DNA from 2 places in the Cloacibacillus evryensis DSM 19522 genome. Region 2 is predicted to be linked to the other one. Evidence: riboswitches for the same ligand, from Rfam matches in the RefSeq annotation. Region 2 holds a riboswitch; the other holds the start of a gene.
The links. Region 2 has a riboswitch for cobalamin ahead of CLOEV_RS11365 (TonB-dependent receptor plug domain-containing protein). Riboswitches for the same ligand answer to the same signal wherever they lie in the genome.
Positions count from the first base shown of each region.

Region 1 (4,192 bases), 2.0 Mb from region 2:
GTCTATCGGGATATTCCGGTAGCGGTACTCGGAGGCTACCTCGGTGCGTATCTCAAACCGGCCGAGAGTCTCCATGATACGCGCCGCGACGACCGTCGCGTAGTGCGAGGTGCCGCAGGCGATAAAGTGTATCTTCTTCCATTTCGCGGCCTCTTCCGCCGTCCAGCCAAGCTCCTTGCTGAGGTCGACGCTCTCTCCCGCCACGCGCCCCAGGAGCGTGTGCGCCACCACTTCGGGCTGCTCGTGTATCTCCTTGAGCATGAAGTGCGGATAAGCGCCGCGGTTGGTCATCGCCGCGTCCCAGTCCAGGTGCATCGACGCCTTATCGTGCTCGGCGCCGCTAAAGTCAAAAAACTTGCAGCCCTCTTTCGTTATCTGCGCCATCTCGTCGTCGTCCATGAACCAGACGTCGCGCGTATATTCCAGCAGCGCGGTCGGATCGGAGGCGCAGAACCCCTCATTCTCCGCGCGGCCGACGACGAGAGGGGAGCCTTTGCGGGCCACCCATATCTCGTTCGGCTTGTCATAAAACATGATGACGAGCGCGAAAGCGCCGCGGATACGCTTCGTCAGCTTCACGATCGCCGCCTTCGGGTCTCCGTCGTAGACGTAGCCGAGATACTGCACCGCCGACTCGGTGTCCGTCTCGGTGTGGAACTTTATCCCGTGCGCCTCAAGGTCGGCGCGTATCTCGCGCGCGTTCTCGATGATGCCGTTATGTACGAGCACAACACGATGGTCGCTCGAAACGTGGGGATGGGCGTTGTTCTCCGTCACGCCGCCATGCGTCGCCCAGCGCGTATGGCCGATGCCGAAATCGCCGGTGAAATGCTCCTTAGCGACCCTCTCGGCAAGCTGCGAGACCCTGCCGATGGTGCGGAGCTCCGATATTTTATTATCCTTGATAACGGCTATGCCCGCCGAGTCATAACCGCGGTATTCATGCTTTGCGAGACCCTCGAGTATTACCTTCGTGGTATCCCTGTCCCCTATATAGCCCATGATTCCGCACATTTATCTATCATCCTTTCACCAACTGTTAAGCACTATCTATTCTACAATATTCTCACAGTAAATATAAAAAAAATGGCGGACAAAAATAAATTATAACTAAGCAATCCCCGCGAGTATAAACGCCGATTTTTCAAAGAACTTCAGCTTTCTTGATGAGGCGGCCGGAGAGCCGGATCAAAACTTTCTCGGTCCGCGCAAACCGCCCCGCAATTGACGCGGAAATATTCACAAACGTCAGACAAAAGAAAAAGATTGACGAAACAGACCCTTTAAGCGTATCATAAACGCAGAATGTAGTATTGATGCAGATGCTCGGGAATCAGGTGTAAATCCTGAACGGCCCCGCCACTGTAACCGTGACGAAACCGCGATGCCACTGAGGCGACTCAGGAAGGCGCGGAAAGTAGGATGAACGGAAGCCAGGAGACCGGTCTGCATAGAGGTTGCGGCAATCCCTGCGCGGGCGGGGGTCGTCGAGTGCGTTTAGAAACACCTTTATCTACTCGCCGACAACTTTTGCAAGACCGCCCGCAGGCGGTCTTTTTTGTTTGCCCGCTTAAACTTTATCTGGAAGGGAAGCTGTAATATGAACGAAACAGAGGTGAAAATGAGCGAATTTCCGCCTGTCTCCTTTGAAGAGTTTGCCGTTCCCACACGCGAACAGTGGTACGACGAAGCGGTGGCGGCCCTCAAGGGAGCTCCGTTCGACAAACGGATGTTCACGCCGACCTACGAAGGCATCACCCTTGAACCGGTCTATACGCTTGCCGACAACGAAGAGCTGCTCAACATCGGCGGCATGCCCGGAGAACCTCCGTTCCTGCGCGGAACAAAGAGCTCCGGCTACATCGCCGAGCCGTGGAAGATCGCCCAGAGTTCCTCGGACGTGCTGCCTGAAGAGGCGAACGAGGCCGTGAAAAACGAGCTCCGCAAAGGCGCCACCATCCTGAACTTCGAGCTCGACGACTGCACGAAGCTTGGGCGCGATCCCGACCCGGCGCTCTTTAAAGACGACTACCGGGGACTTTCGCTGACGACGCTCCGCGACGCGGACGAGATGCTCAAAGATCTTGATTTTACGAAGGTGCCGCTCCACATCTACGCGGGAGCCTCCGCCGTTCCCGTGTTGGCCCTCGTCGCGGCTCAGGCCAGGGCCGCCGGCGTCAAAGAGAGCCTCAAAGAGGCCAAAGGCTGCGTCGGAGCCGACCCCCTGGGAGAGCTTGCCGAGCGCGGAAACCTCCCGCTGCCGATCGACGAATTCTATGATGAGATGGCTCTCGCCATAAAATGGGCGGAGGAAAACGCCCCCAAGCTCAAGACGATATTGGTGCGCGGCGACGTCTACCACAACGGCGGCGCGAGCGCCACCCAGGAGACCGCCTACGCTATGAGCGCGGCGATCGCCTACATCAGGGCGATGCGCCACCGCGGCCTTGAGCCGGAGACGGTCATGCCGCACATAAAATTCAGCTTTTCCATCGGCACCAACTTCTTCATGGAGATCGCCCGCATCAGGGCGGCGCGCACCGTCTGGGCGCAGATCGCCGAAGCCTTCGGCGTCGATGCCGACGGACGGGGCAAAATAGACATCTTCGCGCGCACCTCGCACTTCACCTCCACCGTCTACGACCCCTATGTCAATATACTGAGGGCGACGACCCAGGCATTCTCGGGCGCGGTCGGCGGTGTCGACTCGATGCAGGTCAGCTGCTTCGACGACGCCATCCGTCCAAGCGGCGAGATCGCGAAACGCATCGCGCGCAACATTCAGATAATGCTCCAGACCGAGTTCGACATGCTCCAGCCCGTCGACCCGGCGGGCGGCTCGTGGTATGTCGAGCGCCTCACGACACAGTGCGCCGCGGCCGTCTGGGCGCTCCTTCAGGACGTCGACGGCGAGGGCGGGATGTACTCCGCGCTGAAAAAGGGCGCCGTCCAGGGCGAAATAGAAAAAGTATTCAAGAACCGCCTCAAGAACCTCGCCTTCCGCAGGGACAGGGCGGTCGGCACCAACATGTACCCGAACACGCTTGAAAAACCGCTCAAAAACATGTTCCCCGGCGGGGAAAAGCTCTACCGTGCGAGAAAAGCCTCCGTGGACAAGTTCCTCGAACTCACGGACAGGCAGCACGCCGCCGAATGCCTCGATAAGATCATGGAGAACGTCCACGAGGGCGACGCGAAATTCGTCGACGCCGTCATCGAGGCCTTCCTCGCGGGCGCGACCGTCGGCGAAGTGAGAAATGCGCTCAACGACGGCTTTGAAGGTGAAGAAAGCGTGAAGGCCGTCGGCACCCACCGCTGGACCGAACAGATAGAGGCGCTGAGGAAAACGACCGAAGAGTTCGCCGAACGTACCGGCAAAAACATCCGCGTATTCCTCGCCAACATGGGGCCGATCCCGCAGCACAAGGCGCGGGCCGACTTCAGCGCCGGCTTCATGGAAGTCGCGCACTTTGAAGTGCTGAGAAACAACGGCTTCCCCACGCCGGAAGAGGCAGTCCGGGCCGCCGTCGAGTCTGGCGCGGAAGTCGCCGTCATCTGTTCCGCCGACGACACCTACCCGGAACTCGTGCCGCCCGTGGCGCGCGGCATCAAAGCCGCCGCGCCGGAGATGCGCGTGCTGCTCGCGGGAGCGCCTGCCGCGGAATACAAAGATACATACGTCGAAGCCGGCGTGGACGACTTCATCCACGTCAAGGCGAACTGCTATGAAATACTCAAGACGATACAGGAAAAAGCGATAAACGCCTCCGGCTGCCGGACGGCGGAGAAAAATCCTCGCAAAGGGGAGGGACTCTAAATGTCATCTTCAAACCCCGATTTCACAAAGATCCCTCTGAACATGGAACCCAAAAGGGCCGTGAGCTATGAGGAATGGAAGAAAAAGATCGAAAAAGAGACCGGCAAACCGTTTGAAAGCCTGATGCACCGCACGATGGAGCAGATCGAAGTCGCCCCGCTATACACCAAGGCCGACTACGAGGGCATGAGCCATCTGAACTACGCCGCGGGGCTGCCGCCCTTCCTGCGCGGGCCGTACCCCACCATGTACGTCACGCGCCCCTGGACCGTGCGCCAGTACGCGGGCTTCTCCACCGCCGAAGAAAGCAACGCCTTCTACCGCCGCAACCTCGCGGCGGGGCAGAAGGGGCTCTCGATCGCCTTCGACCTCGCG
Region 1 covers NZ_KK073872.1:482,845-487,036, reverse strand. Annotated here, with positions in the region: gene glmS (glutamine--fructose-6-phosphate transaminase (isomerizing)) at 1-1,014, opposite strand, end outside; cobalamin riboswitch at 1,304-1,464, shown strand; gene CLOEV_RS02020 (methylmalonyl-CoA mutase family protein) at 1,601-3,817, shown strand; gene scpA (methylmalonyl-CoA mutase) at 3,818-4,192, shown strand, end outside.
Region 1: another riboswitch for cobalamin. It lies ahead of CLOEV_RS02020 (methylmalonyl-CoA mutase family protein); the one in region 2 lies ahead of CLOEV_RS11365 (TonB-dependent receptor plug domain-containing protein).

Region 2 (4,192 bases):
CGCGATGCTGTTGGTCCCCACCGCGGTGATCGAGATATCCGGCATCTTCGCCCGCACCGACTGTACGATCTGCCGTCCTATCCCGCCGCCCTGTCCGTCTATCACGAGTATGTTCATCGATTGCCTCCATGTTTTCTCTGTATGTCGTTTGCGGTAAGTATACAACCTAACGCGGCGCGCGAAAACACGAAAAGAGAGAGCCCCGGGCGCGCGGGCCGGGGCTCTCAAGCAGAAAGAAAATTTTGTCGTCCAAGAGGACTCGATGCGTTTAGAATTCGTAGGTCGCGGAGAGGATGAAACGGCGCTCAGGATTGATGTAGCCGCTGTTGTTCAGATAGAATTCCTTGTCAAAGAGGTTGACGCAGGCCAGACGAAGGGTCGTTCTGTCCACCTTCCAGGCGACGGAGGCGTTGACGATGAATATATCTCCGTCGTCATACGTCGAGGCCGTTTTTGAGAGCTGCCTGTCTCCGTAGTAGTGCGCGGAAAGCTCGGCGCTCCATGGGTCTTTTTTGAAATTCAAAATCCCGGAGATGTCCCAGCGCGGCATATTCGAGCGTACCCAGTCGGAACCGCCTGTTTTTTCCTCGGCGTGAAGGTAGGAAATTCCCTGGGTATATGACCAGTTTTCGTGGAAGTTCCACTTATACCGTCCTTCCGCGCCCCAGGCGCGGTATTCGTCTACGTTGATGTATTGCGTATAACTGTCGTTCATATTGATTTTGTCCGTCATATCCATGTAGAATACGTTGAAGCTCCACGGATTCTTCGCCGTATCGTCCTTGACGCCGATATCGTACGTCCAGCCCTTTTCCGGTTTGAGGTTAGGGTTGGGAAGCCAGTATCCATACGCGTCCGCGTAAAACATCTGATAGAAGCTTGGCATCGAAAAATAGCGCCCGGCCGTCGCGTAATAGAGAACACCGTTTTTGTTCGCCCAATTCAGGGAAAAGCGCGGCATCAGCTCGTGCGCGTCTTCTCCGTCTTCCACATTCCAATATTCATAGCGAAGGCCGATGTCAAAGGCCGCCTCTCCGATGGGAATGGAGGTCTCTATGTAAGGCGCGTATTCGGTTCTCGTATTTTCATACGGAAGGTTGTCCCCCCACGGGTTGCCGCTGTTGGAATACTCCGCCTTTTCCCTGCGGAAATCCATACCGAAAATAAACGGCAGCGTTCCGATCTCCTGCCTGCGGTTATAGGTGGCACCGAACGTATCGCCCTCGTAATTAGTCACGCCGGAGCTGTCGGAGACCTCTCTTTCAGTCTTATGGTAGTACAGGCGGCCGGTATTGGCCCCGTCTGCGTAATTAAGGGCAAAGCGCCTGTATTTATTTTCCTGACGGTTTTCGGAGGTCCCTCCGCCGTAAAAGACATCCGTGTAATCCCATACGGATTTAAAATCTCCGACCTCTCCGAGGAACGACCACGGTCCCTTTGTAAAGCCGAAAGAATAGTCGTTTCCTTTATAATCTTTTGCTTTGTCGTATAATCCGGTGGAAGGGTCGGCCAGCCGTATCTTTGTCTCGCCCTCCTGCGTTCTAGTGTACCCCGCAAAGACCCTGAAATCATTGCTGAGCACCACGGTCCCGCGGATATTTCCCCGGAACCATTCTCTGTTTCCTCCCGACAACGTTATACTGCCGCCGGACTTGTCGGAGGATCTGCGGGTAATGACATTGATGACGCCGCCCGCCGCGTTTGAGCCATAGATGGCGGAACCGGCTCCCTTAACCACTTCGATCCGCTCAACGTCCGTCAGCGCGATGCTGCGCAGATCAAATGGCGAACCAAGGTCCGCTCCCACGCCGTAATCGGCCCCCATATAGGGAATGCCGTCGACCAGCAGCAGCACTTCGGAATTTAAGCCTCTGACCGTTACGCCCTTCGACTGCGCCATCGAGGCGTTGTTCAGCAGCGTATTGATCCCCGGCACTCTCGCCAGTACGTCCTGCACGTCGCGCGCGCCGCTGGCGTCGATCTCCCCGCGCGTGATGACATAGGTCTGCGCCGGGACGTCGGCTATTGAATCGGCGAGACGCGATCCAGTAACCTCTACCGCCGCCACATCCGCCACATCGGCGCTCTTTGTTTCCCCTGCCGCAAACGACGGCGCCGCGAACATTGACAAGAATAAGAGAGCCCCCGCTGTCTTCTTCCACAGATGATACATAAAAACACTCCTTCTGTTAATTATTTGTATATAAACAAAAAGCAGAGACCCCGAAGACGGAGCCCCTGCCATATACGCAAAGCAGACGCTGCACCTCGCCCTCGCGATCTACAACTCATACGGATACGGCAGATGTTCTGACTCCTGATCATCCTACGGCGCGCCTTCCCGCCTTCGGCAGTGGCATGGTGCGCTTTCGTCCCAGTTACAGCAGCGGGGCTGTTCCGGATTTCCACCGGATTCCCTGTCTGTACTCCGTTACATTATTTTGTTATTTTACACTATGACAGGCGGTTTTGTCAGCAACATATCTTCATAGTTTTTATCTCGCCGCGGCGGGGAGCGGCTGTTTCAGCCTCATGATACAATGATAACAAGATAGAAAATCCCGGCGGAACGGCCGCCGGTTGTTGAGAACAGACTTCGAACGACGACAGGAACGCCCGCCGGACTGGCGGCTCTTCGCGGTGTGGAGGGATGAGGCTGATGGAGAACGATTTGAGAAAAATTCCCGGCATCGGCAAGAACATGGAGCAACACCTGCTGGATATCGGGATAAACTGCGTCAAAGATCTGGTGGGAAAAGATCCCGAAGTCCTCTTTGAGCGAGACTGCATCCTCAAAGGGCTCGCGGACGACCGCTGCGTATTATATGTCTTCCGGCTGGCGGTCTACTACGCGGAGAATGAGGCGCGCGAGCAGGAAAAGCTTAAGTGGTGGTATTGGAAGGATAAGGAGTATCACCCCCAAAAGGGCTGAGCGGCTTTTAACATTCCGCGTGCGCCGCGCACGGCCAGCGCGCGGTTGGCTTACAGCTCTTTCTTAAAATATATCATGTCTTTAAGCAGTACGCCGTCGTCGATGATCGGCAGGCGCTGAAGCCACGGTCCGGGGAACCACTGATTATACGCACCAGATAGTGCATATAATCAGCGGTTCCCTAACTTTCTTCCCCGCGAAGCCGCATCACCGTTATCTCTGCGGGTACGCCGATACGGAGCAGGAAGCCGTTCCAGATCCCCGTGCCGGGCGATACGTAGAGTTTCATCTTTCCCACATCATACCAGCCGCTGACGAAGCCGCCGTTGAATCTTTTGACGACGGCGGCGAGCCCGGGGACCATGCCGCCGTGCGTGTGCCCCGAGAGCTGAAGGTCGGCTCCCGCCGCGGCGTTCCTTCGCGCCGCGCCCGGCTGGTGGTCGAGGATTATTTTGGGAACGTTTTCAGGAATGCCGGAAAGCGCCTTCTCCGCGTCCGGCGCCTCGGCGTCCGCGAAGCGCAGCGCCGCCAGATCGGCGACGCCGGCGACCGCGATATTTTTACCGCCGCGCCCGATCATCGCATGTTCGTTGAGGAGTATCTTTATGCCGAGAGTCTCCTCGATATACGCCTTCCACTCCCCCGCGTTGAAGTAGTACTCATGGTTCCCCAGCACACCGTAGATGCCGCGGGGCGCGGAAAGCCCGGAGAGCGGCGCGATATCGGCGCTCCTGTCGCGCACCACGCCGTCGATAAAATCGCCGGCTATGAGGACCGCGTCGGGCGAAAGCGCGTTGACGCGTTTCACGAGCTCCGCCGCGTAATCGGCGCGGCGTGAGGCGCTTATGTGTATGTCGCTGAGCAGCGCTATTTTAAAGCCGCGAAGCTCCGGCGGCAGCCCCGGCAGCGAGACCTCCGTCTCGTTGACGCGCGGCAGCCGCTGAGCCTCATATGTCCCGTAGACCGAAACGGAAACGGCTATCACGGCCAATATAAGAGCCGCCCCCGCAGAGGCCGGCAGACGCGGCGCAGCAGGCAGGAATATCCTTGCCAGAGCGAGGACTATCATCAGAATATCTTTCAGCAGCGTGAATACAAAGAGCAGAAAGAGCGCCCCAAAGGCGGCCCCGTAAAGTTCGATGAGCCACCGGGGAAGCTCGGGAGAGAAGAAGCTGCCTCCGACGCTGACGAAGAACTGCTGCTTGAGCGAGGCGGCGCAGAGGACGGCGAATAGGGCCGCCTTAGCCGTAAGTCCGAGCG
Region 2 covers NZ_KK073872.1:2,529,777-2,533,968, forward strand. Annotated here, with positions in the region: gene CLOEV_RS11360 (DUF3842 family protein) at 1-117, opposite strand, end outside; gene CLOEV_RS11365 (TonB-dependent receptor plug domain-containing protein) at 269-2,125, opposite strand; cobalamin riboswitch at 2,284-2,448, opposite strand; gene CLOEV_RS11370 (helix-hairpin-helix domain-containing protein) at 2,660-2,932, shown strand; gene CLOEV_RS11375 (metallophosphoesterase) at 3,114-4,192, opposite strand, start outside.